DNA from 3 places in the Rhizobium gallicum bv. gallicum R602sp genome. Region 3 is predicted to be linked to each of the others. Evidence: predicted binding sites of a transcription regulator. Region 3 holds the regulator's gene; each other region holds the start of a gene.

Region 1 (9,820 bases), 1.4 Mb from region 3:
GTCGGCCGAAATTGCGCTTTCGGTCCGCTTCAATCTCTTCCATGATTTTCGCGAACACCTCGGCCTCGTCGTCGTTGTCCGGCCCGAGGATCGAACGCAGACTGTCCCATGCCGTTAGATCGTCATCATTTGCAACAGATCCTTCGGCGATCATGCCTTTTTGCACAAGGCGCCTGGCTTCGTCGGAAAGGCTGCCACCCCTTCGCTCGGCACGCACGGCGATGTTCCGTTTCGCATCGGAAATATCCCGGATCAGAAGACCGCCCATACGGCACCTCCCTTACGAAATCAGCGATATCAGGCGCGCTGCGTCCATAGTTCAACGCAACTCAGAGCGCCTTCGCCGACTTCGCCGCCTTCGTGAACTTCTTGATCACCATTTCCCGCTTCAGCCGCGATATATAATCGATGAAGAGTACGCCGTTCAGATGGTCGATCTCGTGCTGAAGGCAAGTGGCGAGGAGGCCGTCGGCCTCAACGGTGTGCTCCTTGCCGTCACGGTCGAGATATTCGACGCTGACGGTCGCCGGACGCTCGACCTCGGCATAATAGTCCGGAATGGAAAGGCAGCCCTCTTCGTAGACCGATCGCTCGTCGGAAGATTTGACGATCTTCGGATTGATAAAGACCTGCGGCTGCTTTTCCTCGCCCTCCCGCGAAACGTCGATCACCAGTATCCGGCGCGGCACGCCGACCTGGATTGCCGCCAGGCCAATGCCCGGTGCGTCATACATCGTTTCCAGCATATCGTCGGCAAGACGCTTGAGATCGGCATCGACCCGCTCGATCGGTTTGGAAACCTGGCGGAGGACGGGGTCTGGAAGAATGATAAGTGGCTTGATGGTCATCGCGATCCCATAACCTATCTTTTCCAGCTAGGGAATTATCCTGAAACTCCGGAAAGTGCTTTTTTGCGCAGCCCTGCCGAATTTGCGGCATCGAGATAGACAGAAATTGAATAGACCATGTCGAGCATAGGGGCCTTGATGACCGAGGCGAGCTTCTCGGCAAGCGCCTTGCCGTTTTGATGGCCGAACCGTGACGGCCACTGCTTTTCCATGACGCCTTTGACAAGTTCTGCCATGACGATCGCATAACCGCCGATACCAGCGCGGTTCAAGGCCAGTGCGGGCATGCGCCCTGCCGACGGCGGTGACGCCGTTCACGAAGCTCTCGTCGAAATTGCCGCAGGCAAGGTTCGCCCAGTGACCCTCCTGGCGTTTCTTGGCGTGGCCGACACGCGTCTTGTCGGAAAAGGAGCCGGCCACTGCGGGCGTCCTGGCGATCTTGCCATAAAACTTGTCCAGCGCGCCGCCGATCAGTTCGCCGATGACCGGACGCAGTTCGCGTATCGTCTTTCTCCCCTCGCTGTCGAGTCCGATGAAATCAAGGCGCTGCTTGAGTGCGTTTTCGAATTGCTGAGCGGTCATACTCTGATTTCTGTCCTGGCGCATGGTGCGATAGAAGTCTTCTCAGAAACGACAATTCGAAAATATAGTTGACTATTCGTTAAGATCGGACGGCGATCTTCAGGAGCTTCGTGCCGCAGTGCCTTAGCACTTTGCCCACGAAATCGCGCTGTGGATCTGTTCACGTTTTGATCTAGCCATCGCCGGCGGGTTTGTTATTGTGCGCGAATGAACAATGTTACCGAATCGCTGACAATTTCGATCGCCGGGCTCAGCCCGACCATCCTCGCGCTTGCCGGTGGCGCTGTCGCTCTTGTTGTCGTGGTGCTCATGTTCCTACTGGTCAGGAACAGCAACCTGCGGCGCGAACAGGATGAGGAGGCAGCGATCCGGGCCGCGCAAGCCGATGCCCGCATGGCCGAGCTCCTGAAGATTCAGGCCGAGATGCAGGGACGCATTTCGACCATGGCTGAGGTCTTCGGGACGCGTCAGGCCGAACTCAACCAGGCAATCGGTCAGCGCCTCGACGGAATGTCGCAGCGTGTCAGCACGACGATCAGCGAACAGACGAAATCGACGCATGAGAACCTTCAGCGCCTGCAGGAGCGGCTCGCTGTCATCGATGTCGCTCAAAACAATATCCAGACGCTGGCGAAGGATGTCGTCGGGCTTCAGGCTATCCTCTCCAACAAGCAAACGCGCGGCGCCTTCGGCCAGTCGCGTATGGAGACCATCGTCGCCGACGGTCTGCCGATGGGCACCTATGCTTTCCAGCAAACGCTTTCAAACGGATCGCGGCCGGACTGCACCGTGCGCATGCCGAACGGTGCACCGCCGCTCGTCATCGATGCCAAGTTTCCTCTCGAAGCCTGGAATGCCATTCGCGACGCGGGCACGCAGGACGCAACCAAGCTTGCCTCGCAGCAATTCCGCCGCGATATGGAAATCCATGTCCGCGATATATCGGAGAAGTATCTTATCCAGGGTGAGACGCAGGATACGGCTTTTCTCTTCGTTCCTTCGGAATCGATCTTCGCTGAAATTCATGAGAATTTCGAGCCGGTCGTCCAGAAAGCGCATCGTTCCCGCATCGTCATTGTTTCGCCTTCGCTGCTGATGCTGTCGATCCAGGTCATCCAGGCCGTATTGAAGGATCAGCGCATGCAGGCGCAGGCGCACGTCATCCAGGGCGAGGTCGCGATCCTGATGGATGATCTCGGGCGGCTCGATGAACGCGTGCGCAAACTCCAGACGCATTTTTCCCAGGCACAGCGGGATGTTGATCAGATCATCACGTCCACTGACAAACTCTCCAAACGCGGCGCAAAAATCGAAGCGCTGGAATTCGAGGGCGCAGAGGCGCTCAAGGAGGAACGTGAAAGCGGACCTCCGGCGAAGTCGGTCGAAAGCCGCACCGGCCTTCTCAAACTCAGGGTGGTTGACGAAGAGTGAACCCATCGGGCAGTGTCCGTCGCCATGAGAAGCATGACAGGACACCCTTTATGATCACAGTTTTCGGCTCCATCAACATGGACCTCATCGCCACGACCGATCGCCTGCCAAAGCCCGGCGAAACGGTGGCCGGAAACGGCTTTGCCACGGCGGCGGGCGGCAAGGGAGCCAACCAGGCATTAGCCGCGCGACGCGCCGGCTGCGTGGTCCATATGGTGGGCGCAGTCGGCAAGGATGAATTCGCTGCACCGGCGCTGGCGCTTCTCGATCAGGCGGGCATCAACCTTGCAGGCGTCAAGCGTGTTGATGGCCCCACCGGTACGGCGCTGATCCTTGTTGGTGGAGACGGCGAGAACATGATCGCCGTCGTGCCGGGCGCAAACGGGACCATCGCGGCCGAGGATGCCGATGCGGCGATCGGCGCCATGAGCAAGGGCGATACCCTGATGCTGCAGTTCGAGGTGCCTGCACCGGCAGTCGAGCGTGCGCTGGCCGCAGCCAAGGTCAAGGGCGTCACGACCGTCCTCAACCTCGCCCCGCTCATTGCCGACGCCCCGCGGCTTGGACGTCTCGCCGATATCGTCATCGCCAACGAGACGGAGTTCGAGCGCCTTGCTGGCCAGGACAACATGAACCCGGCCGATCGCGAAACGGCGTTGAGGCGCCTGCACGGAGAGACTGGGCAGACCTTGATCGTGACGCTCGGCGCCGACGGCGTGATCGCAATCCGGGATGGCGTCGTTACACGAGCGAAAGGACTGAAGATCGAGCCGGTGGATACCGTCGGGGCGGGCGATACATTCTGCGGCTACTTTGCCGCAAGCCTCGATGAAGGCTTCGATTTCGAGGCTTCGCTCCGCCGGGCCGCCGTCGCCGGCTCGCTTGCCTGCCTCAAGGCCGGAGCACAGCCATCCATTCCCTTGTCCGCCGAAGTCGCAAACAAGATATAGCCTCACAACAGTCGCACGGTTCGGCCGCCGTTGTTCAGGACAACTGGGAAGAGTTTTGAGGCACAAGTCTTCACACATGAAAAGAGGCGTCCGACAACCGGGCGCCTCTTTTCATTTTAGATGATCGTCTGCGGCTCAGGCAGCGTTCGATGCTTGCTCTTCATTGAGGAAAGCGTAGATCGCCGATGCGGAATCTGTGGCACGCAGCTTCGCGACGAGATCGTGATCGCGAAGCACGCGGGCAATGCGCGACAACGCCTTAAGATGGTCGGCACCCGCCCCTTCCGGGGCGAGAAGCAGAAACACCAGGTCGACCGGCTGGTCGTCCAGCGCTTCGAAATCGACCGGACTTTCCAGCCGTGCGAAGACGCCGACAATCGAGCGGACGCTTGCGAGCTTGCCGTGCGGAATGGCGATGCCATTGCCGACGCCCGTCGAGCCGAGACGCTCGCGCTGCAGAACGACGTCGAAAATTTCCCGCTCGGAAAGGCCGGTGATCTTGGAGGCCTTTGCCGCCAATTCCTGAAGCAACTGTTTCTTCGAATTTACCTTTAGGGCGGGAATGATCGCATCTTGGTGCAGCAGATCTGCCAATGCCATTTCTTTTTCCTTCTGTCGCCGAAACCGGATGATTGGGAGAGCGGCGTGGCTACCGCTCATCGCCCGGATGTCAGCTCTTGATATTGGCGGCGTCGATCCAGCCAATATTACCGTCATGCCTGCGGTAAACGATGTTCAAATTTTCCGTGCCCGGACTGCGGAACAAAAGCAGTGGCTCATCCGTCATATCGAGCGCCATGACGGCGGTCGCAACGGACATGGTCTTCAACTGCTTCGTGCTCTCGGCAACAATTACCGGTGCGAAATCGTCGGGGACCTCGTCTTCATGATCCGGGACAGCGTCCATGACCGTATAGGCGACTTCCGTACCATTCAGATGGTTTCCGGCATGATGATCTTTGAGCTTGCGCTTGTAGCGGCGGAGACGCTTTTCGATGCGCTCCGAAGCGGCATCGAATGCAAGCTGCGGGTCCATCGCTTCACCTGCCGCATGCAGCACCACCCCGCTATCAAGATGGAGCTTGCAATCCGCAGAGAACCGCGAACTCGATTTCTCCACAATCACCTGACCGGAATATCCCCCGTCGAAGTATTTCGTGATGGCCATGTCCATTTGGTCCTCGATCCTTTGACGGAACGAGTCCCCAATTTCCATATGTTTACCGGATACACGCACACTCATGGAGTTTCCCTTCTTATAGTGGTTTGCGGTACCAGTTTACGCCAAGGCCAGACCTCATCCAAGCACTTCACGCAAACTCAAGCAATATCGGCTTAAGTCGTGTGCTTCAATCGCCCTGAGGATGATGGGGATAAGTCCAAACGCTGTTTGCAGCGCCAGTTGCGGCGGGCTTCTAGCGGCAGACTGCCGAAATGTCAACGGGTGTGCCGCCGCGCTGATTAGGATATGCAGGCAAGGGTTGATTTAGCTCGACTGTCAAAAGCCCGCAACCTTCGCCAATGCCCGCTTCTCGCGCCGCCGCTGGACGGAGGACGCGATATTCATCGCCTCGCGGTATTTTGCGACCGTACGGCGAGCCAGATCAATGCCATCCTTCTTCAGCATGTCGACAATATCATCGTCGGAGAGGACCGCATCCGTACTTTCCTGCATGATCAGGGAGCGTATCCTGTGGCGAACGGCCTCAGCCGAATGACTATCGCCGCCCTCCACCGCGCTGATCGACACCGTGAAGAAATATTTGAGTTCAAAAAGGCCGCGTGGGGTCAGAATGTACTTGTTTGAGGTGACGCGGCTGACGGTCGACTCGTGCATCTTGATGGCATCGGCAACCGTCTTCAGATTCAGCGGGCGCAGGTGATCGACGCCATGCATCAGGAAGGCATCCTGCTGGCGGACAATCTCGCTTGCGACCTTCATGATCGTCTTCGCACGCTGATCGAGGCTGCGGGTGAGCCAGTTGGCGCTCTGAAGGCATTCAGACAGGAACGTGTAGTCGCCGCCGTTCTTTGTAACATGGGCGAAATAGGACTGATTGACGAGCACGCGCGGGAGCGTATCAGGGTTCAACTCCACCAGCCAGCTCCCATCTGGTGACGAACGTACGACGACATCCGGCATGATCGCTTCGCAAACGCTGGTTTCAAAGCAGCTGCCGGGTTTCGGGTTCAGCTGGCGAATCTCTGCGAGCATATCAAGCAGGTCTTCCTCGTCCACGCCGCAAAGCCGCTTGAGCGTCGCGAAGTCGCGCCGTGCCAGCAATTCGAGGTTGGAAACGAGGGCCTGCATGGCGGGATCGAAGCGGTCTTTCTGCTTCAGCTGGATCGACAGGCATTCGGCCAGGCTGCGAGCAAAAACCCCAGGCGGATCAAGGGTCTGCAATTCGCCAAGAACACGTTCCGCGGCCGCAGGATCGCTACCTAGTCTTTCGCCGATGTCGGCAGGGTCGCTCTGCAGGTAACCCGCCTCGTCGAGCTGGTCGATCAACTGCTGCGCGATCAGCCGGTCTCCCGCATCCGGCAGGATGAATGGAATCTGCTGCGCAAGGTGATCCCTGAGCGAGACCTGGCCTGCAACAAAATCATCGAGATCGTAATTCTCTCCGTCGCCGCCCCCCGGCATCGACTTCCACTGGCTGATCAGCTCCGGCGCATCGGCCCGTGGCGGGACCCCGTCATCCTGGAAGACATTTGCATAATTGACGTCCAGCTCTTCGCTCAGCCGGCTGGCGCTGCCGTCATTGCCGTTGTCATAGCAGTCCCCGGAAAGCGCCTCGGTGCGGTCATCCTCGTCGGCCTGACGCCCGTACGGCTCATCCTGTGCATCGTTATCACTGCCCGTTTCCGCGTCATCTGACGGAAATTCGAGCAATGGGTTCTTCTCGACTTCCTGCGCAATAAACTGGACAAGCTCGAAATGCGTCATCTGCAGCAACTGGATGGATTGCATCAGTTGCGGCGTCATCACCAGGGACTGGTTCTGTCGCAGGAAAAGATTGGCAGACAGGGCCATAGCGGACGCGAAACTCCCGTTCAATTCCTCCGGGAAACCGCGATCGAGCAGAGTTCGGGCCGCGGAAATCCAACTTGGCCCAAAAATTGCTTTTTTATTCTATTTGGTCAAGCGCAAGTATGACAGGAAGGTGAATTTCCGTCGCCTTCGATCCTATCAAAGGCTGAATTTATCGCCAAGATAGAGCCGTCGCACTTCCGGATTGTTGACGATGTCGTTCGCGCGCCCATGCGTCAGCACTTCGCCGGCATGGATGATATAGGCCCGATCGATGAGGCCGAGCGTCTCGCGCACATTGTGATCGGTGATCAAAACGCCGATGCCGCGCGCAGTCAGATGGTGGACGAGGTTCTGGATGTCAGCGACCGAAATCGGATCGACGCCCGCAAATGGCTCGTCAAGCAGCATGAAGGTCGGATCGGTTGCGAGCGCGCGAGCGATTTCCAGACGCCGGCGCTCACCGCCCGACAATGCGACCGCCGCCGATTTTCGCAGCTTGGAGATATGGAATTCCTCCAGAAGCTCATCGAGCTTCTTTTCCCGCTCGGTCTTGTCCTTCTCGTGCACTTCGAGCACGGCGCGGATATTCTCTTCGACCGTCAGGCCGCGGAAGATCGAGGCCTCTTGCGGCAGGTATCCGACGCCGAGGCGCGACCGGCGATACATCGGCATCGTCGTTACGTCGTTGCCGTCGATCTCGATTGTGCCTTCGTCCACCGGCACGAGGCCGGTGATCATGTAAAAACAGGTCGTCTTGCCGGCACCGTTTGGACCCAGAAGGCCGACAGCTTCGCCGCGCCTGACAACCAGCGAAACGCCATTGACGACACGCCGCGTGCTATAGGTCTTCGTCAGGCCGCGTGCAATCAGCGTGCCGTGGTAACGGCTTTTGTCTCCGCCGGCGGCAGAGTCCGCGGCAGATTGCGGCCCGGCCCGGCCGAACATGGTTGAAAGCGAGAATAATTTCACGTCGGGCGGCCGGTCTCAGTTCTTTTTCTGGGATTTCGGATCAAGCTGAATCTGGACGCGCCCCCCGCAGCTATCCAGTTGCGCCTGTCCGGTCTGCATATGAACCGTAAGCTGGCAGCCCGTGAAGACGTTCGGCCCATCCGACAGCACAACCTTTTCACCCTTCAGGACGAAGAGCTGTTGGGCCATGTCGAAGGAGCCGTTGTCGGCGGTCGCTGTCTGCGTGCCGGAACTCAGGAAAACCTTATCGGTGACGATGATACGGTCGATGTCGGCATTGCCCGATGAGATGGACGCCGCTCCGGCGTCGGCCTTTGCGCCGTTGGGTTGGGCGTCGCCGCCCTGTGCCTTGTAAAAGACCGTCATGTGACCGGCCTGCAGGGTCGTCTTCCCCTGAACGACCTTCACATTGCCGGTGAAGTCGGCCTTGTGGTCCTGATCGTGAATCTCGAGCTTGTCGCTTTCGATCTGGATCGGTTGATTGCTGTCGAGCTTCAGGCCATCCATCTGGCTGGTCGTCGCCTGCGCAAAGGCCGCCCCTGCCATCAGTAAAAGCCCCAGGGCGCTGCCGCCAAGTGTTATGCCAGACTTACGAAGTGAAAAGTGACAATCTATTGTCATGAGTGACCCGGCTGTTAGGTGCCCTGTTTACGGATGACGGATGGATCGACATTCATGCGAACATTCCCCTCGAATGTGATCACGCGCCCCTTATCCGTCATCTTGAGCGACTGCGCAACAATCGAAGCGCCGTCTTTTTGAATCTCGATAGGATCATCTGTCGTCATCTTGCCGCCCTTGATATCGAGCTTGGCAGATTGGAATTTCGCCGTCAGACCGTTGCTCAGCAAAATCGTGAACGGGTCCCTCAGCGCAAGGTTGTCCGTGGATCGGTCATAATCGGCCGTGGCAGCCTCAACGCGGGCGATCAGATCATCGTTGACCGGCACCGCAGCCTTGATCGTTTCGAGCGTGATAAGGTTCGGATTCTTGATGTCTTGCAACGCGCGCTCAGCAAGCATCGAATAGTTGATGCCGTCGGCATTGCGCCCGGCGATCGCCGGCTTTTCCATGACGATCTTGCCGTTTTCGATCTTGGCACCCTCGATCTTGAGATTCTCGGGCAGGTAAGCCCGGACCATCGAGACTGCAATGAAGGCAAGCGAAATGATGACGGCAGCGACAGGCAGCAATATCTTCAGGCGGCGGACACGTGCAGAATGGAACAGGGCAGCCGCATAGGCGCTCCCTCCAGGCCTGGCAAAGGCAGGCTTCCCGCTGCTGTTCAATGTGTTGAGCATTAACATGTCCGTGTCTGTTGATCGGCAACCCTATATAGGGACTACATCGACCGATCACAGATCGTTTCGCATTATTACACTAGCTTGCCAATATGGATTTTTTTCTGCAACTAGCAAATAAGGCATGAAAACGAGGTAAATCGGCATTTCCGAAGAAGGAATGCCGCCTTATCTGATGCCATGTTGCATGAAGCCGGCGCGCCGGCTCTGGAGGACCTTATGGACAGTTCGACGATCGCGGATCGCCGCAGGCTTCGCCGCAAACTCGGCTTCTGGCGTATTGCGGCGGTGGTGCTCTTGGTCGCGCTCGGCTTTGCTCTTTACCAATTCGTCGCAGGCGACATCGCCACGCAGCGGCCGCACATCGCCCATGTGACAATTTCCGGGCTCATAACCGACGACGACGAGTTGCTCGAGAGGCTGAAGAAGATCGAAGAAAACGACCGCGTCAAAGGCGTCATCGTCTCCATTTCTTCGCCGGGCGGCACGACCTTTGGCGGCGAAAAAATATTCAAAGCGATCCGGGCGATTGCGGCGAAGAAGCCCGTCGTCTCCGATATCCGGACGCTTGCCGCTTCCGCGGGCTATATGATTGCTGCCGCGGGCGATACGATCATTGCCGGAGAAAGTTCGCTCACCGGATCGATCGGCGTGATCTTTCAGTATCCGCAGATCCAACCGCTGCTCGACAAGCTCGGCGTCTCG
Region 2 (9,820 bases), 650 kb from region 3:
GTGCGCGAGGCGGAGGACATCGATGGCGGCGACATGCCGATGCTGGGCTTCGAGACGCTGACCTTCTGCCCGATCGACCGCACGATCGTTATTCCCGAACTGCTGACGCATGACGAGCTGCGCTGGTTCAACGATTATCACGCCCGCACCCGCGAAGCGCTGATGCCGCTGATCCACGACGCGGACGTCAAAGCCTGGCTGGAAAATGCGACGCTGCCGCTGGAATATTGAGGTTTAAGGCGCCACGCGGCCCTAGAACCCGATCGTGCGGCGCCAGGCCATGACGACAAGCCAGGCTGCGACGAGCATCCAGGTGTGCGACACCCTGAGACCGACGATGAGGGCGACCACAAGCGCCAGCTTGGAATCCCAGCCGCCATCGAAGAAGGCCGGTGCGACGATGGTCGTCAGCACGGCGGCAGGGACGGCGTTGAGGGCTGCCTCCATGCGCGGTGGGATGCGTTTCATCGTGGTGATGAGCACATAACCGCCAATGCGCGTTGCATAGGTCGCAACAGCCGATGCGAGGATCACAAGGACCATCTGGAGATCGAATTCCATGTCAGACCTCGTGCGGTTCGTTTTCGGGTTCGGGCTTAAGCGCGCCAGGCAATGGCAGCAATGCAGCCAAGGTGATGCCGGCCGCAGCACCCAGGCTGACATGCCAGGGTGAGCCGACATAATGGTAGGCGATCGCAGAGGCGACGGCGCTGACGAAGGCGACCGGCAAGAAGTTGTCGCGGTTGCGGAAGCCGAGCACGATACCAAGGAAATAGGCGGGCAGCAGGATATCAAGGCCGATCGCCTTCGGGTCGCCGATGAAGCTGCCGAGCAGCCCGCCGAGAAGGCTGACCAGCACCCAGGGCACGTAGATGATGATGCCGAAGCCGAGATACCAGATGAAGGTGACTGGCTTGCCCTCCTCGCCGCGCTTCACCATCTCGGCAAATTGCGGGTCGACGAGCAGGAAGAAGGTGAAGAACTTCTGCAGCGGCGTGAAATGGCGGACGTAGCGCGCGATCGCCGCCGAATAGAGAACATGGCGGAAATTGACGGCGAGAATAGAGGCGACGATGAGCCAGGCCTGGACGTTGTTTCCGAAAAGCTCGATGCCGACCATCTGGCTGGCACCCGCATAGACCGTGGCGCTCATCAGCGTCAGCTCGCCGAGCGACATGCCATTATCAACGGCAAGCGCGCCGAATAGTGCTGCGAAAGGCGCGGACGCCACGGCGACTGTGAAGCCGCCCCGCAGACCCTCGACGAATTCCGCGCGACTCATCGGCAGTTGTCCTCCTTCAAAAACGAACCTGCTCTATGTGCCCAGCGCCTCCGCCGCAATCGAATTTCCTTGATCGACCGATCGATTTCGCTGAACGGTGGAAATCTCTGACAATGGCAGGAGACGAGACGATGAAGCCGATAGACTTTTCCAAGGACGATAAGGCCGCGCTGATTGCGCGGGTCCAGCACTTCTTCGACAAGGAACTGGATCAGCCGGTCGGCCTGCTCAAGTCGGAACTGGTCCTCGACTTCTTCGCCAAGGAGATCGGCGCCGCCTATTACAAGCAGGGCCTACAGGATGCACATGCGGCGTTTCTGAAGCGTGCCGACGACCTTGCAGACGATATTTACGGGCTGGAGCAGGCGGCGCGGGACTGAGCCTCAGCCGGTGAGAGCCTTTTGGCTGTCGATGATCTCGATGCCGCGTGCGTGCATCTCGTCTATTGCGGCAGCCACCCCTTCCGGCGTGATGCCGCGGCTTGCATCTTCGATGAACCGGACCTTGATCCCGGGCATCATCTCCAGCGCATCGAGCGCCGAGAATTTGACGCAATAGTCTGTCGCCAGGCCGCAGACGTCGAGCTCTGTCACGCCCTGGTCTTCGAGGAAATCGGAAAGCCCGGTCGAGGCATCCCGGTCGTTGTCGCGGAAGGCGGAATAGCTGTCCACCAGCGGATTTTCGCCCTTTTGCTGGATGAGGTCGATCTCTTCGGATTTCAACGCCGGATGCAGTTCCGCGTCGAGGGTGTTCTTGACGCAGTGATCCGGCCACATCATCTGTGGCTTGCCGGAAAGCTCGCCCATTTCGAAAGGCTTCTTGCCCGGATGGGAGGAGGCAAAGCTTCCGTGGCCGGGTGGATGCCAGTCCTGCGAGGCGACGATCAGATCGTATTTGCCGCTGTCGATCAGCTTGTTTGCGACCGGCACCACCTGATCGCCGTGCGGCACCGGAAGATTGCCGCCCGGGCAAAAACCATTCTGAATATCGACCAGCAATAACGCTTTCATCAGGCGACTCCATACGTTTGCGGTGCAGCATGCCAAGCGGATATGCCGCTATCAACTAGTGGATTTGCAGGTGGTCAAGCGCAAGCTTTTTTTGGAGGAAGCGCGGATCGGCCGCGAGTGAGATGGCGCGACGCGGCCTGCCGCGCGCCGCCTCATCGGGTAACGCAGGCCCCAAGCCTATCCCAGCGGCACGGGCGGCGATGCAATGGCCATGTGTTTCGTGGAAGTCGGCCTGGCCGCGCTGCCGGTAGCCCGCCGCTTTGATCCAAGCTTTCGGATGCTGGCGCTCATCGACCATGATGGCCCCAGGGCGCTTGGCGGCGAGTGTTTCGCAAGCGATCCAGACATAGCCGTCGCCGGCGGGAGCGTGAGGCCACGCAAAGCCTGGTCGAGCTGATCCGTGGTACCGGCCGGTGCCCCGCCGCGATGAAGCCAGAGTGTCGTCAGCCTGGCCTTGCTTTCCAGCGCCTGCTCCTCTTCGGGGCCTGCAACCTCGGCGACCACGAGCGCATGGGCGAAAGCCGGTAGTTAGTTCCTCGAGGCGGCGGCCGATCGCGGGAAGGGCGGTCTCGTCGCCGACAAGCAGATACCAGTCGAAGTCGGTCGTGAGATTTTGCAATCCTTGTCTGTACGCCCGGACCGCGAGCGGATTGGACGCCAATCGGCTTATGCGCCCACGGGGCGTGTCTTGGCCGCTGGCGAAAACACGGCCGTCGCGCTAGATTTCTCGTCCGGCCAGGCGAGGAGACCACTATGGCAATCAGCATCGTGCAACTGGGCTCGCCACGAAGCAAGGATGAGGGCTTGCGCATCGGCACCGTGCGCCGCCCGCCGCGCGGCGTGCCGAAGGAGGAGTTTGCGAGCCGTGACTATTACGACGTCTGGCTGCCGATGCTGTCGCCGAGCCAGGAGCTGGTGGCCGAGGCCAAGGCAGCGCAGACCGAAGCCGAGTGGAACGCCTTTTCCCGCGCCTATCTCAAGGAAATGGCCGCACCCGACACCAGTCGGGTCCTCGACACGCTGGCCGCACTCTCGCACACCGCCAACTTCGCCGTCGGCTGCTACTGCGAAAACGAAAGCCGCTGCCACCGCAGCCTGCTGCGCGGGCTGCTTACGGAGCGTGGCGCGCAGCTCAGGGCGAAGGCCAGCGCCTAGAGGGCAGATGCGCTCTCTTGCCGATCCCGGTTATTTCTGCCTTGCTTGGCCACGAATAGCAGCCGGGAGCCAGCCATGACCGAGCCAGGGCCAGAAGAGAAGATCGACGCCACCTTCCGCAACGGCTCGCTGACGGCTGCGGGCATCATTCTCGGCTTTTCGCTGAGCTTCATCAGCCGCTGGGTCTCCAATCCGAACGACTGGAGCCGCATCGACATCCTGCCGATGCTGCTCCTGACCGTCGGCATCGGTCTGCAGGTGAAGGTCTTCGCCGATCTCTTGGCGCGGGATTCGCTGATTGCTGCCAAATACGACCGGGCGCGGCGGCTCTTCCTGATCGGATTGGGCATCGTCGCCATCGGCATCGCGATCGCGCTCGTCAACGATATTCTGGGGATGGGCAAGATGCCGATGCTGGGGTGAGCGGGCATGAATGCCCGCTCCACAAGACGTTCGGCACAGGCTTCTATCCGGCCGTCAGGTTTTGCTTGGGCGCAGCGCCGTCGCGTCGCCATCCGCATGGATGGTTGTAGAGGTCAGGTCCCAACAAGCTTGTTGCAAGCTGCCAGCGCAATGCCCGGATTGCTGAGAACGGCAATCACCAGAGACAGACCAATCACCGATAGTGAATAGCGTTTCATCTCAATCCTCCTATACCAGCCCGAAGGGAGTATGGGGGAGGGAGGGCGGAGGGGGAAGTCACGAATGGGTGAGCTGCTTGACGCCGATGTCGGAATGAGGCCCCAGCCCGTTCGAACAGCGTTTCGAGCTCTCGTCTGCAACGATTGCCGAATGCCGGATACATTCAACCGATGGATGTCGCAGGGATAGAGTGAAATCAAAGTTGCGTGTGACGAATCCGAGACGGCTTTTTCTTCAAGCAATGGGGCGGCATAAACGCGAAAAAAGCCGGCCGTGAATGTCAGGGTCAGACTTCTGACGAGGATGCCGCGCCGCGCAGGCCGGCTCGTCAAACCCGCTCGACAAACCCATCCAACACCCTCTTCTGCCCGGCCCGATCAAAATCGATCGTCAGCTTGTTGCCCTCGATCCCGGTAATGTTCCCATTGCCGAATTTCAGGTGGAAGACGCGGTCGCCCATCTGGAAGCGGGAGGGTTCGGTGGACGTGGATTTGGCGACGAGTTCGCCTTCGATGGTGCGGCCCTTGGGGCCGCTTTCGCCGTAGCCGATACGTTCGACCGCGTGGCCCGAGCGGGTGCCCCAATTGTCGCGGGTGGCGTCGGTCTTGTTGGCTTGGGCGCGTTTCCAGCCGGGGGTGGAATAGGAATTGGCGAAGGGGTCGGCCTTGTCGAAGCGCGACTGGCCGTAGCCGCCGCGGCCGTAACCGCCGTAGCTCTGCTCGACTTCGGCGACTTCGACATGGGTTTCCGGCAGTTCGTCGAGGAACCGCGAGGGGATGGTCGATTGCCAGAGGCCGTGGATCCGGCGGTTGGAGACGAACCAGATGTGGCAGCGGCGCTTGGCCCGGGTGATGCCGACATAGGCGAGGCGGCGCTCCTCCTCAAGCCCGGCGCGGCCGCTTTCGTCGAGCGAGCGCTGATGCGGGAAGAGGCCTTCTTCCCAGCCTGGCAGGAAGACAGTGTCGAATTCCAACCCCTTGGCCGAATGCAGTGTCATGATCGAGACGGCGTCGAGGTCTTCGTTCTGCTCGGCATCCATGACCAGCGCGACGTGCTCCAGGAAGCCACGCAACGACTCGAAGCTCTCCATCGAGCGGATGAGTTCCTTGAGGTTTTCCAGCCGGCCGGGCGCTTCCGCCGTCTTGTCGGCCTTCCACATGTCGGTGTAGCCGGACTCTTCAAGGATTTGCTCGGCAAGTTCGGTATGTGGAGTCGTTTCAAGCCTTTGCTGCCAGTTCCTGAAGCTATGCACCACGTCGAAGAGCGCCTTGCGCGCCTTCGGTTTCAGCTCGTCTGTTTCAATGATGTCGGCGGCTGCGGCGAGCATCGGAATGTCGCGGGCACGGGCGTAGTCGTGCAGCGCGCGCACGGTCGTGTCGCCAAGGCCGCGCTTCGGGGTGTTGATGATGCGCTCGAAGGCCAGGTCGTCGGCGGGCTGGGCGACGAGGCGGAAATAGGCCATGGCATCGCGGATTTCGAGGCGCTCGTAAAAGCGCGGGCCGCCGATGACGCGGTAGTTGAGGCCGAGCGTCACGAAGCGATCTTCGAATTCGCGCATCTGGAAGGAGGCGCGCACCAGGATCGCCATGTCGTTGAGGTTATGTTGCTTGCGCTGCAGGACCTCAATCTCCTCGCCGATGGCGCGGGCTTCCTCTTCGCTGTCCCAGGAGGCATGCACCTGCACCTTGGCGTCTTCCGGATCGACGCGGTCGGTGAACAGCGTCTTGCCGAGCCGGCCCTCGTTGTGCGCGATTAGATGCGCGGCGGCGCCGAGGATGTGTTCGGTCGAGCGGTAGTTGCGCTCCAGCTTGATGACCTTGGCACCCGGGAAATCTTTCTCGAAGCGCAGGATATTGTCCACTTCCGCGCCACGCCAGCCATAGATCGACTGGTCGTCGTCGCCGACGCAGCAGATGTTGATCGTGGTGTCTCTGATCTCCCCTCTTGTGGGGAAGATATCGGGCGAGCCGACAGAGGCGGGTGTACTCGCGCCGCTGTCGGAGGGGATATCGCCCTCTGCCCTGCCGGGCATTGCTCCCACGAGGGGGGAGGTCGACTTGCGGCTCGGCCGCTGCGCCAACAGCCGCAGCCACATGTACTGCGCAGTGTTGGTATCCTGGTATTCGTCGACGAGGATATAGCGGAAGCGCTGGTGGTATTCCTTGAGCAAATCCGGGTTTTTGCGGAAGATGGCAATGGGATGCATCAGCAGATCGCCAAAATCGCAGGCGTTCAAGGTCATCAATCGCGCCTGGTAGGCGAAGTAGAGTTCCCGGCCCTTGCCGTTGGCAAAAGCGCGGGCGTCGCCTTCGGGAATGTCGGCGGGGCTAAGGCCCTTGTTCTTCCACGTATCGATCATGCCGGCGAATTGCTTGGCCGGCCAGCGCTTGTCGTCGAGGCCCTCGGCCTGGATCAGCTGCTTGACGAGGCGCACGACGTCGTCGGTATCGAGGATGGTGAAATCGGACCGCAGGCTGACGAGCTCGGCGTGGCGGCGAAGCAGCTTGACGCCGATCGAGTGAAAGGTGCCGAGCCAGGGCATGCCTTCGACGGCGCCGCCGACGAGTAGCGCGATGCGTTCCTTCATTTCGCGCGCCGCCTTGTTGGTGAAGGTGACGGCGAGGATCTGCGAGGGAAAGGCGCGCCCGGTGCTCAAGATATGCGCGATGCGGGTCGTCAGCACGCGAGTCTTGCCAGTGCCGGCTCCCGCCAGCACAAGCACCGGGCCTTCCAGCGTTTCGACCGCTTCGGTCTGTTCGGGGTTCAGGCCTGCGAGGTAGTCCGGCCGCTTGCCGCCGTCGCGGGCAGCCATGGCGCGGGCGGCGATCCCTCCGGCTGCAGGGGCGGGCGCCTGCGGCTTGCGCGGCGCTTCGCCCGGTTCTTCGTCGAAGAAGGGGATATCGTCGAAACTATTGCTCATGGCGCGTAATGTAGTGATTCGGGATGGAAAGGCCAGAAAAGATGTTCTTGGTTCATTCCAGCGCCTCCAGGACGAATCCGACCGTTGCCGGCGCGGCGCATTTGGGGCGGCGGCAGATGCCCAAAGTAGCAATTGGCAATTCGAGCCGGAAATACGCCTCCGCTCAAGCAAAAGTGACCTGTTTTCGCAAGGATGGAGATTACAATTCTGTAATGACTGGCGCGTGCGCTTGATGGCCGCTTGTAAAGGGGCGATATTGCCGCAGTCAGGTGGGGAATATGTCTAAAGGCGCTCTTTTCGATCGTCCCAGGTCTGACCCCTTGGTCCCTCCGGAGACGTGAATGGCTTTTTGGAAGCAGTTTGTTCTTTCTCTTATCGTTATTGCGGCCGGCTTTGCCGGATGGATTTTTCTTGTGCCGGGTGCGGCTGATGTTTTGAGAAATGCCGGCGTCCCGGAAAACATTGTCGCCAAGGTGGCTCCTGCCGTGGAGTCCGGTGGCGGTGGGTCGGGGCAAGGCGAGGGCGCCCAGGGCGGCGGAGGACGCAATGGCGGCGGGCGCAACAGTGCCGTTCTAGTCGTGACCCAGGCCGTCGTGCAGGGCGTGGTCAACGACCGGCTGAACGCGATCGGCACAGGCGACGCGATCCGCTCGGTGGTGGTGACGCCCCAGGCAATGGGCACGATCCGTGAAATCCTCATCAAGTCCGGGGACAAGGTCAAGCAGGGTCAGGTGCTTGCCAAGCTCGACAGCGAGGAGCAGGTGATCGCCAAGGGGCAGGCCGAAGTGGCGCTGAAGAGTGCGATCGAGAAATCCAATCTCTATCACAACATCAAATCCAGCGTTGCGCGCATGGACGTATTCGATGCCGAGATTGCCGAGCAGGGCGCGCGGCTGCAGCTGCAGGCCGCCGAGCTCAATCTCACCCGGCGCAACATCGTGGCGCCGATCGATGGCATCGTCGGCATCGTCCCAGTCAACATCGGCGACAACGTGACCACCAGCACGCCGATCGTGACGCTCGACGACCGCTCGGAAATCCTGGTCGACTACTGGGTGCCGGAGCGCTTCGCCAATACGGTTTCCGTCGGCCAACCGGTCGAGGTAACGTCGGTCGCGCGGCCGGGGCAGGTGTTCACCGGAGTCGTCCAGGCAGTCGACAACCGCATCGACGCGGCCAGCCGGACGCTGCGCATCCGCGCCAAGATCGACAACCGCGCCGACGAGCTTCGCGCCGGCATGTCCTTCAATGTCAGCATGAAGTTCGCAGGCGAGAAATATCCTGCGGTCGATCCGGTTTCCGTTCAGTGGGATTCTCACGGCTCTTTCGTCTGGCAGGTGGTCGAGGCCAAGTCGCACAAGGTGCGCGTCAGCATCGTGCAACGCAATCCGGATTTCGTGCTCGTGAAAGCCGGCATCAAGGATGGGGACGCCATCGTGACGCAGGGTCTGCAGCGCGTCCGCGAGGGCGGGCCGGTGCGGACCGGCAATGAACTGGCATCGAACGACGGGGTCGCGACACAATGAACGTGACCGTCACCGAACTTCCAGAGAGAGCCTCCGGCAAGCAGACCTTTACGGCACTCTTCGTGCGGCGCCCGATCCTGGCGCTGGTTTTCAATACGCTGATGGTGGTGGCGGGTCTTGCTGCCTATGCCGGGGTCGAAGTGCGCGAACTGCCGGATGTCGACCGCCCGGTCGTGACCGTGCGCACCATGTTCGACGGCGCTGCACCGCAGACGATCGATCAAGAGCTGACGAAGGTCATCGAAGGCGCAGTTGCGCGCGTCAGCGGGCTGAAATCGATCTCCTCGCAATCGCAGTTCGGCCAAAGCCGGGTGACGCTGGAGTTTTCCGATACCGTCGATCTCGCCGTCGCCGCAAACGACGTGCGCGATGCGATCGGGCGCATCATGGAGCAGCTTCCGGACGATGCCGACGCCCCGCAGATCGTCAAGGCGGATGCGGATTCACAGCCGATCATGCGTCTTGCGGTCACCTCGACCAAGCTCAACATGGATGACCTGACGCTCCTCGTCGAAAACGAGATCGTCGACCGGCTGGCCTCCGTCGATGGCGTTGCCGATGTCGAGCAATATGGCGACCAGGAAAAGATCTTTCGGGTCGATGTCGATCAGGGGGCTCTTGCAAGCCGCGGGCTGACGGTCGGCGATCTGACGGAGGCGCTCGACAACTCCGCCCTCGACGTTCCTGCCGGATCGCTGAAGAGCACGACACAGGACATCGTGGTGCGCGCCACGGCGAGCCTGCAGAAGCCGGAGGATTTCGCCAATGTCATCCTGCAGGACCGCGTGCGTCTCGGCGATGTCGCGACGGTGACGCTCGGGCCGCGCGACGGCGATACGGCGCTGCGATCCAATGGCAAGCGCGGCATCGGCCTCGGCGTCATCCGCCAGGCGCAATCGAATACGCTCAATATTTCGAGCGGCATCAAGACGGTGGTCGAGCAGCTTTCGAAGACGCTGCCGGAAGGCACGAAGATCGCGATCACCAGCGACGACGCCGTGTTCATCCAGGGAGCGATCCACGAGGTTGTGCTGGCGCTGATCCTCGCCGGCGTCATCGTCACCGGCGTCATCTACCTCTTCCTGCGAGACTGGCGGGCAACCTTGATCCCCGCAGTCAGCATGCCGGTGGCTTTGATCGGCACGCTGACTGCGATCTATCTCGTGGGCTTTTCGATCAATATCCTGACGCTGCTCGCCATCGTCCTGGCGACAGGTCTGGTCGTCGACGATGCGATCGTGGTGCTCGAGAACATCGTGCGCCGGCGCGCCGAAGGCATGGGGCC
Region 3 (9,820 bases):
GTTATGGTTTGAGCTTCACCGAGCCTTACTTCCTCGGTTATCGCCTTGCGACCGGTTTCGACCTCAATCACAGTGAGACCTCAAGCAACGATAATTACGACTATACCGAAGATAGCGCCGTTCTCCGCGCGACGGCGCCGATCACCGAGGATCTGGCGACGACGTTCCGCTACAACTTCAAGCGGATGAACTATGATGCCGACGGCAGCGATCTGAGCGATCTTTCGACACCTTACCAGGATCTTGTGAACGATGGACCTTGGATCCGTTCATCGATTTCCAATACGCTGACCTATAACACACTCGACGACATGACGCTCCCGCGCGAGGGCATATACGCGACCTTGACGCAGGAAATTGCCGGCCTGGGTGGCGACTCGCAGTTCTACAAGATCTACGGGAAGGCGCGCTATTATCATCTGCTGGCTGACGATGCCGATATCATTGGATCTGTTGCGGCCGGCGCGGGCCATGTTGTAGGCCTTGGCAAAGACCTAAACATCTTCGACCAGTTCACATTGGGCAACAACGACATCCGCGGCTTCGAAAACAAGGGTATCGGTCCTCGCGTTGGTGGCGGACCGGATGATCCGCTCGGGGGAACGACTTATTTTACCGTGTCGGCGGAAGCGACCTTCCCGATGCCCGGATTCCCGCGTGACTTTGGTCTACGTGGTGCGGTCTTCGCTGATGCGGGTACGTTGTTTGGAAATGACGTTGACGTGAGTTCGCCAGAATTCGTGAGAGGCGATAGCGCGGCACTTCGTGCGTCCGTCGGTGTTGGCCTTGTCTGGCAATCGCCATTCGGCGCGCTGCGCGTCGACTACGCGATCCCCGTCGTGAAGGAAGATTACGACCAAACGCAGTACTTCAAGTTTGGCATCAACAACCAATTCTGATATCGGCAATCCAGAATCGAAAACTGGAGCTTTGCCGGTGGAGCAGAACAATTTCTTTCCGCCCCGCGACGGCGTCAAACTTTCAGAGTTGGCGCAATATCTCGGGGCGGAACTTGCCGACCCTGAAAATGGCGACACCCTTATCCGATCGGTGTCGCCGGTCAGCCGTGCGAAGGCCGGTGATCTTTGCTACATCATCTCACGCAGGAGTCGCGCCGAGCTTGAAACCTGTCGGGCGTCGGCAGTCCTTTGCGAGCCCGCGATAAGAGCGGCGGTACCTCCTCATATTCCGGTTCTCTTGTCGAAGAATCCCCATGCCGCCTTTGCGATGGCAGGCGGGCATCTCCATCCGGCTGCTTTGAAGCCGCTGGCAACAATGTCTTCGACGGCAGAGATCGCGGCGACCGCGGCGGTCGATCCGACGGCGCGGCTGGAACCGGGCGTGATCGTCGAGCCTTTGGCTGTCATCGGCGCGAATGCGGAAATCGGTCACGGAACACGGATCGGCGCCGGCGCGCTTATAGGTCCCGGTGTCAAGATCGGCCGCGATTGCACGATCGCCGGCGGTGCCAGCGTTATATGCGCACTCTTGGGCAATGGCGTGATCGTGCACAACGGCGCGCGTATTGGCCAGGATGGCTTTGGATATGCGCCTGGCCCCAGAGGGATGATCAAGATCGTTCAGATCGGCCGGGTCATCATCCAGGACAATGTCGAGATCGGCGCGAACACGACGATCGATCGCGGCACGATGGACGACACGGTCGTCGGCGAGGGAACCAAGATCGACAACCAGGTGCAGATAGGCCACAACGTCAGGATCGGGCGTCATTGCGCGATCGTTTCGCAGGTCGGCATCGCCGGCAGTGCGGTTATTGGAAACGGTGTGCAGATCGGCGGCCAGACAGGTATCAATGGCCATATTACGATTGGCGATGGCGTACAGATCGCGGCAAAGAGCGGCGTCATTCACAGCATTCCTGCCGGTGAGCGTTATGGGGGCATTCCGGCACGTCCGTTAAAGGATTTTCTTCGAGAGTCGGCGGAGATAATGGCGCGCGCGAGCGCTCGGGCTCATAAAACGGGAGATCAAGAATGACTGAAGGGGTCAAGGAGACGCTTGCTTCGGCGGACATCATGGAGATCATGAAGCTTCTGCCGCATCGCTATCCGTTTTTGCTGGTCGACCGGATTATTGAGATCGATGGCGATGACTCCGCGATCGGCATCAAGAACGTCACTGCCAACGAGCCTCATTTCACCGGCCACTTTCCCGAGTCGCCGATCATGCCGGGTGTGCTGCTGATTGAAGGCATGGCGCAGACGGCGGGTGCGATCTGCGCGCGTAAGGATGGAACGACCGGTAACCTCGTCTATTTCATGACCATCGACAATGCACGTTTCCGCAAGCCCGTCATCCCGGGCGATCGGGTCGAATTTCATGTGAAGAAGCAGAAGCAGCGCGGTAATATCTGGAAGTTCCATTGCGACGCCAAGGTCGACGGCGCATTGGCCGCGGAAGCTGATATCGGCGCGATGATTCTTCGTAAGGACGAGGCATGAGCACGATCGCAGGGAGCGCCCGCATCCATGCCATGGCCGTTGTCGAGGATGGCGCGGTCATCGGCGAAGGCGTGTCCGTCGGTCCGTTCTGCCATGTCGGTCCGAAGGTTGTTCTTCATGACAATGCCGAACTGCTGGCGCATGTCGTGGTGACCGGCAGAACCGAGATCGGCAAAGGCACCCGAATTTTCCCGATGGCGGTCATCGGCGGCGATCCCCAGAGCGTGCACCATGGCGGCGAGGAGACGACGCTGACGGTAGGCGAGAATTGCACCATCCGCGAAGGCGTGACGATGAATACCGGCACCGCCGATTTCGGCGGCAAGACAATCGTTGGCGACAACAACCTGTTTCTCGCCAATTCTCATGTCGCCCATGACTGCCGTGTCGGCAATCACGTCATCATGTCGAACAATGTCATGCTCGCCGGGCATGTGACGATCGAGGATCGGGTCATTCTCGGCGGCGGATCGGCCGTGCATCAATTCACGCGCGTCGGCCGCCAGGCCTTCGTCGGCGGCCTTTCGGCTGTCAGCTACGATGTCATTCCGTATGGGATGCTCAATGGAAATCCCGGTTTACTGGGCGGTCTCAACGTTGTCGGCATGACGCGGGCCGGGATTGATCGCGCTGTCATTCATACGGTGCGCCGCGCTTACAAGGCGATTTTTGAGGGATCAGGTTCGATCCGCGACAATGCGGCAGCGATCCGGGACGAATATGCCGATTGCGAGCCGGTGATGCAAATCCTCGATTTCATTGCCGCGGAAAGCGACCGCGCGCTGTCATCGCCGACGCGAGGACAGAAAGGCTGACCTTGTCTCCCGCCGATGATACCGACAAAGGCCGTCTGGCGATCATTGCGGGAAACGGTCTTCTGCCGTCTTATGTCGCCGAGGCGGCGCGGGCAGCCGGCGAGGATCCATTCGTGATTTCGCTGAAGGGCGAACTTGACCGGTCATGGGAGGACTATGACCACGCAGTCATCGGCGTCGGTGATTTGTCGGCGCTGGCAGATATTTTCAAGCGCAACAACATCACCCGCGTCGTCATGTCTGGCGGCGTTCGCCGTCGCCCCGAATGGCGGGAAGTGAGGCCAACCTGGCGGACGGTGGCAAAGATGCCGGGTGTGGTGCGTACGCTGCTTTCGGGCGGCGACGATACCGTGTTGCAGATGGTCATCAAGCTCATCGAAGACGACGGTCGGCGGGTCGTCGGCGCGCAGGATATTGCCCCCGACCTGCTGGCGGCTGTCGGGCCGATCGGCGCCATGTCGCCGGGGAATGACGACAAGATCGATATCCTGAAGGCGGCAGCAGCCGCCGAAGCGCTTGGTGCGCTCGATGTCGGGCAGGGCGCAGTCTCCGTCGGCGGACGCATCGTGGCGCTCGAAGGCGCCGAAGGGACCGACGGAATGCTTGAGCGCGTCGCATCGCTGCGTGGCGCCGGGCGTATATCGCCGCGCCGCCGTGGCGTGCTGGTCAAGCTCTGCAAGCCGCAGCAGGATGTCCGCGCCGACCTTCCGTCGATCGGCCTCTCCACGGTGACGAATGCCAAGGCGGCGGGTTTGGCGGGAATTGCAATCGAGGCGGGACGTGCTCTCGTGCTGGATCGCCAGGCTGTGATCAAGGCAGCCGACGAAGCCGGGCTTTTTGTCTGCGGGCTCGATCGCGGCCTGCCGTCATGGGGGCTGTGATGAAGATCGCGATCGTGGTAGGCGAGGTTTCCGGAGACCTTCTCGGCGCCGATCTCGTGGCTGCACTGAAGCGCAGGCATGCCGGGATTGAACTTGTCGGCGTCGGCGGCGACGCGCTGGAGGCACAGGGGCTGAAGTCGCTCTTCGACTTCTCCGAGCTTTCGATTATGGGCATCACACAGGTGCTTGGAAAATTGCCGAAGCTTGTCGCCCGCATCAGGCAGACGACGGCTGCAATCGTTGCGGCAAAGCCCGATATTCTTTTCATCATCGACAGCCCGGATTTTACCCATCGCGTTGCCAAACGTGTTCGCGAAGCCCTGCCGGAACTCCCGGTCGTCAATTATGTCTGTCCCAGCGTTTGGGCGTGGAAGGAATATCGCGCCCAGCAGATGCTCGGTTATGTCGACCATGTGCTGGCCGTTCTGCCGTTCGAGCCCGCGGTGATGGAGCAGCTCGGCGGACCGCAGACGACCTATGTCGGCCACAGGTTGACGGCGGATGCGGACCTGATTGCCGCCAGGCGCGGCCGGGCAGAAAAGCTCAGGACCGTCGGCGAGGGCCGGAAAACGATCATGCTGCTCCCGGGCTCGCGCTCGTCGGAGATCACAAAGCTGCTTCCCTATTTTCGCGATGCCGTCAATGAGCTCGTCGCCCGCGGTGGCACAATGCGGTTTCTCATGCCGACCGTCAGCCGCAGGGAATCGATGGTTCGCAACCTCGTGGAGGACTGGGAAACGAAACCGGAGATCCTGATTGGCAATGAACAGAAATGGCGAGCTTTCGCGGAGGCCGATGCGGCAATGGCTGCCTCGGGGACTGTCATCCTCGAGCTTGCACTTACAGGCGTGCCGACAGTCTCAGTCTATAAGACAGACTGGATCATCACGATGATGACGCGGCGCATCAAGACGTGGACAGGAGCAATCCCGAATCTGATCGCCGACTATGCCGTCGTCCCCGAATATATCAACGAGGTCGTTCGTGGCGCGAGTTTGGCGCGCTGGATGGAACGCCTTTCCAGCGACACGCTCCAGCGGCGCGCAATGCTCGAAGGTTTCGACCTTGTCTGGCAGCGCATGCAGACGGAAAAGCCGCCGGGCGAGAAAGCGGCGGATATCGTTCTCGACATTCTGGACAGGAAAAAACCCGGCCGTCTCTGACCGGGTTTTTTCGGGCGGAAGCGGCTTAGCGCTTCGAAACCGGAACGTAGTCGCGCAGCGGTTCGCCGATATAGAGCTGGCGCGGGCGGCCGATGCGCTGCTGTGGATCCTCGATCATCTCGTTCCACTGGGCGATCCAGCCAACCGTACGGGCCAACGCAAAGAGCACCGTAAACATCGTCGTGGGGAAGCCCAGCGCCTTCAGCGTGATGCCGGAATAGAAGTCGATGTTCGGGTAGAGCTTCTTTTCGATGAAGTATTCGTCGGTCAGCGCGATGCGTTCCAGCTCCATCGCGACTTCGAGAAGCGGATCGTCCTTGTGACCGAGTTCGGCGAGGACCTCATGCGTCGTCTTCTGCATGATCTTGGCGCGCGGATCGTAGTTCTTGTAGACACGGTGACCGAAGCCCATCAGGCGGAACGGGTCATTCTTGTCCTTGGCGCGGGCAATATATTCCGGAATGCGCTCGACCGAGCCGATTTCCGAAAGCATGTTGAGCGCCGCCTCGTTGGCACCGCCATGAGCCGGGCCCCAAAGGCAGGCAATGCCGGCCGCGATGCATGCGAACGGGTTGGCGCCCGAAGAGCCGGCGAGACGAACTGTCGAGGTCGAGGCGTTCTGCTCGTGATCGGCGTGCAGGATGAAGATACGGTCCATGGCGCGCGAGAGGACCGGGTTCACGACATATTCTTCGCACGGGACCGCGAAGCACATGCGCAGGAAGTTCGAGGCGTAGTCGAGATCGTTCTTCGGATAAACGAAGGGCTGGCCGATATAGTACTTGTAGGCCATGGCCGCGATAGTCGGCATCTTGGCGATCATGCGTAGGCTTGCGACCATGCGCTGATGCGGATCGGTGATGTCTGTCGAGTCGTGGTAGAAGGCAGACAGAGCGCCGACACAGCCGCACATGACGGCCATCGGATGGGCGTCGCGGCGGAAGCCGGTGAAGAAGCGAGACATCTGCTCGTGCACCATGGTGTGATGCGTGACGCGGTAGTCGAAGTCCTTCTTCTGGGCAGCCGTCGGCAATTCGCCGTAAAGCAGTAGATAGCAGACTTCCAGGAAGTCGCCATGTTCAGCAAGCTGTTCGATCGGGTAGCCGCGATGCAGCAGAATGCCTTCATCGCCGTCGATATAGGTGATCTTCGATTCACAGGAAGCGGTCGAGGTGAAACCAGGATCGTACGTGAAGGAACCGGTGTTTTTATAGAGTGCACCAATATCGATGACGTCCGGACCGATCGTTCCGCTTTTCACGGAAAGATTGGCGGTTTTGTCGCCGATTTTGATTGTTGCGCTTTGATCCGTCATGCTGATCCTCCAAACTGGCGGCGGCGCCATAAAAGCGCCATAGGGTTAAGCGTCCTCTCCGATAGCTATATGATCAGAGCGCCAATGCCAAGTTACCGTGGCGCCATTTTGTGCATCGCAGTATCAACTTTTGGACACTCCTGCGATGCCGGAGGCGCATAGCGGAAGCCAATGATTTAATTCGGCTTTTTGCAATCCAATTTTTTGGTCTTTTTTCAATCGATTATTGTTGCTGAAACGCCCTCAGGGCTGCATTCTGGTTGTATTCATAGGCTGTCGGCATGCTGGGTGCATGCCGGAGTTGAAAACGGCTGAGCTGCGCATTTCCGCTTCTGTAGATGTCGCGGACAAGCAGTTTGCGAGCTTCCCGGCTTGCGCTTTTGGAATGCGGGAAGGAGCCTTCGGCAACAGGACAGCGCTCGCCCGTCAATAGCCACCGTTCACCCCAATAGCCACAGATCAGTCATTGTGGATGCATACCGGCTTTCGGCCTGCAAATGGCGAGCGAAGGAGCCGCTCAGGGCACGCGCCTGCGCATTGCGACGGTTTTTTCGAGCTTGGGCGGCGATCTGGTTTGCGTCCGGCACGAATCTTTCGCCGCCTTCTTCGATCATATGGCCATGCTCAGCGCTTTGGCTTTGACCGATCGCAGCCGTGAGGCGCGCTGCGACCCGCGAAAAGACGGGGGATGCAAACTTTTCATCGCGGCAGCAGGAAGAGGTAAGCAATGCGATGCGAAACGGTGCCACGCCCGGCTTGCGATGCCGCGGACATCGTCCGTCACGCGGGCAAGGTTGCGGTTCGGCGCCTGCCAATGGCGCAGTGCATTTCGCGGATGAAACCTCGCGGAAAACCGGCGCCGTCGAACCGTGCTTTGAACAACTGCCTTCGAGAAACTCGATTGCCCGTAGAGCTTGGCGCGCCGGCGCCTTTGCCGGCGACGCGCTGCCAGTCAATGGTAGCGGCGGATAAGGCCGACGAGCTTACCCTGAACCTTCACGCGATCCGGTCCAAAGATGCGCGTTTCGTAGGCCGGGTTCGCCGCTTCAAGCGCGATGGACGCACCCTTGCGGCGGAACCGCTTCAGCGTCGCTTCCTCGTCATCGACCAGTGCCACGACAATGTCGCCGGGATTGGCGGTGCTGGTGTTGCGGATGATGACCGTGTCGCCATCGAAGATGCCAGCATCGATCATCGAATCGCCCTTGACCTCAAGCGCATAGTGTTCGCCGGAGCCGAGCATATCGGCCGGAACGTTGATGTCGTGCGTGTTGTTCTGGATCGCCGAGATCGGCACGCCTGCCGCAATGCGGCCCATGACGGGAACCGAAATAGAGCTGTTATTGTCTTCGTTCGCCGGCTTCGGCGCGGCGGCAGCAGGCTGCGGCTTGCCGAGGCTGCCCTCGATGACGCTCGGCGAAAAGCCGCGGCGGGGCTGCATGCTCGGGCTGTAGGCTTCCGGCAGCTTGATCACTTCAAGCGCGCGGGCGCGGTTCGGTAGGCGACGAATGAAACCGCGCTCTTCCAGAGCGGTAATCAGCCGGTGGATGCCGGATTTGGACGCGAGATCCAGTGCATCCTTCATTTCGTCGAAGGATGGCGGAACGCCGGATTCCTTCATACGCTCATGAATGAAGAGGAGAAGCTCCTGTTGTTTGCGTGTCAGCATCGAAGTTTAACCCCAAATTCGTGAAACAAAGCCAGAACAGACACTATATGTTCCATATGTGTTCCGCAAGTACCTAAATTTTCGTAAAACTTCGTCCCAATACCGGTCATTTTCGGAAACTTTGTTTGCCGGATCATCGCTTTCAGCTTGCATTGACCACGTAGCGGCACACATCTTCAGCACAGGAAATGGAGACCTGGCGCCATGCAGCATCCGTTGGATCATCTTGTTCTACCGGTCACCAACATCGATCTCGCGCGGGAGCGGCTGGGACGACTGGGGTTCACGGTTGCCGCCGAGGGCCGTCATCCTTTCGGCACAGTGAATGCTTGCGTTTTTTTCGCCGACAAGACCTACCTCGAGCCGCTTGGCGTCGCGAGTGCGAAAGAATGTGAAGAATCAGTGCGGCACGGAAACGTGTTTGTGGCGCGCGACCAGGCCTTTCGTTTCCGGTGCGGCAATGACGGATTCTCTGCGGCAGCATTCAGCACGGACGACGCGGACGCCGATCATGCTCATTTCGTGCGTGCGAGAAAGAGCGGCGGCGCCATGCTGGAGTTTTCGCGCCTGATCAAGATGCCGGACGGGTCGCAATCGACAGGCACTTTCAAGCTTGCGTTTGCCGCCGATCTTCGGGCGCCGGATTTCTTCCTGTTTGACTGCCAGCGCATCAACGCCTCTCCGGCCGATCGGAGCGCGTTAGAAAAGCACGCGAACGGTGCAACCGGTATCTCGGAGATGGTGCTAAGCGCGCCCGAGCCTGAAGCCTTCGGCTCGTTCCTTCAGTTGGCCGTGTCTACGACAGAAATTGAGCGGACACCGTTTGGCGTGGCGATCGCGGCAGCGAATGTCAGGATCAGTCTGCTGTCGCCGGAAGGGGTGGAGGCTTATTTCGATTCGGTGCCGTTAACCGTGGATAAGGGTCTGAGAGGCAGCGCTATCGTTTTCCGCACCACCGATCTTGCCGTGACAGAAGCGCTTTTGGCTGATAACGGGATGCCCTATACACGCAAGAACAACAGAGTCCTGGTGAAGCCTGCGCCCGGCCAAGGCGCGATCTTCGCCTTCGAGGAGACCCGATGAGCAATACGAATTCCGAAGTCGCAGTCGGCGAAGGTGCCGGCCGCGTCGTATTTTCCAACAGTGGCAGGCTGTCGCTGATCGCCGGCGCATGCGAAATGGAGAGCCGCGACCATGCCTTCATGGTTGCTGGCACGCTCAAGGAGCTTTGCGGCAAGCTTGGCATCGGGCTCGTCTACAAGACCTCCTTCGACAAGGCGAACCGCTCTTCGCTGTCGAGCAAACGCGGTATCGGTCTAGAGAAGGGCTTGAAAGTCTTCGCCGACCTCAAGAAGGAACTCGGCATTCCGGTTCTGACAGATATCCATTCGGAAGAGCAATGCGCGCTGGTCGCCGAGGTCGTGGACGTTCTGCAGATCCCGGCCTTCCTCTCCCGTCAGACGGACCTGCTTGTGGCAGCCGCGAAGACCGGCCGTGTCATCAATGTCAAGAAGG

The links. Region 3 encodes LexA, which represses DNA repair genes until DNA is damaged. Its sites were predicted from a motif close to TGTTCNNNNTGTGTTCNG; they were not measured.
Region 1: the regulator LexA is predicted to act here: its motif matches at 1,588-1,605, upstream of RGR602_RS02165 (DNA recombination protein RmuC).
Region 2: the regulator LexA is predicted to act here: its motif matches at 7,052-7,069, upstream of RGR602_RS39685 (ATP-dependent helicase).

What each region holds. Positions count from the first base shown of each region.
Region 1 covers NZ_CP006877.1:421,998-431,817, reverse strand. Annotated here, with positions in the region: gene RGR602_RS02185 (hypothetical protein) at 1-268, opposite strand, end outside; gene def (peptide deformylase) at 330-848, opposite strand; partial or broken gene RGR602_RS35265 (protoglobin domain-containing protein) at 938-1,430, opposite strand; gene RGR602_RS02165 (DNA recombination protein RmuC) at 1,638-2,861, shown strand; gene RGR602_RS02160 (ribokinase) at 2,912-3,811, shown strand; gene ptsN (PTS IIA-like nitrogen regulatory protein PtsN) at 3,947-4,411, opposite strand; gene hpf (ribosome hibernation-promoting factor, HPF/YfiA family) at 4,482-5,054, opposite strand; gene rpoN (RNA polymerase factor sigma-54) at 5,310-6,845, opposite strand; gene lptB (LPS export ABC transporter ATP-binding protein) at 7,002-7,790, opposite strand; gene RGR602_RS02135 (LptA/OstA family protein) at 7,830-8,435, opposite strand; gene lptC (LPS export ABC transporter periplasmic protein LptC) at 8,450-9,115, opposite strand; gene sppA (signal peptide peptidase SppA) at 9,335-9,820, shown strand, end outside.
Region 2 covers NZ_CP006877.1:2,441,259-2,451,078, reverse strand. Annotated here, with positions in the region: gene RGR602_RS12220 (aminopeptidase P family protein) at 1-231, shown strand, start outside; gene RGR602_RS12215 (AzlD family protein) at 253-561, opposite strand; gene RGR602_RS12210 (AzlC family ABC transporter permease) at 563-1,282, opposite strand; gene RGR602_RS12205 (DUF2164 domain-containing protein) at 1,414-1,662, shown strand; gene pncA (bifunctional nicotinamidase/pyrazinamidase) at 1,666-2,292, opposite strand; gene RGR602_RS38285 (hypothetical protein) at 2,348-2,590, opposite strand; partial or broken gene RGR602_RS39695 (siderophore-interacting protein) at 2,704-2,796, opposite strand; partial or broken gene RGR602_RS39690 (hypothetical protein) at 2,855-2,911, opposite strand; gene RGR602_RS12190 (DUF488 domain-containing protein) at 3,046-3,447, shown strand; gene RGR602_RS12185 (hypothetical protein) at 3,523-3,870, shown strand; gene RGR602_RS39685 (ATP-dependent helicase) at 4,418-7,009, opposite strand; gene RGR602_RS12175 (efflux RND transporter periplasmic adaptor subunit) at 7,351-8,535, shown strand; gene RGR602_RS12170 (efflux RND transporter permease subunit) at 8,538-9,820, shown strand, end outside.
Region 3 covers NZ_CP006877.1:1,794,718-1,804,537, forward strand. Annotated here, with positions in the region: gene bamA (outer membrane protein assembly factor BamA) at 1-899, shown strand, start outside; gene lpxD (UDP-3-O-(3-hydroxymyristoyl)glucosamine N-acyltransferase) at 937-1,998, shown strand; gene fabZ (3-hydroxyacyl-ACP dehydratase FabZ) at 1,995-2,462, shown strand; gene lpxA (acyl-ACP--UDP-N-acetylglucosamine O-acyltransferase) at 2,459-3,277, shown strand; gene RGR602_RS08965 (LpxI family protein) at 3,280-4,158, shown strand; gene lpxB (lipid-A-disaccharide synthase) at 4,146-5,321, shown strand; gene gltA (citrate synthase) at 5,347-6,636, opposite strand; gene RGR602_RS37020 (hypothetical protein) at 7,077-7,250, opposite strand; gene lexA (transcriptional repressor LexA) at 7,589-8,305, opposite strand; gene RGR602_RS08995 (VOC family protein) at 8,510-9,388, shown strand; gene kdsA (3-deoxy-8-phosphooctulonate synthase) at 9,385-9,820, shown strand, end outside.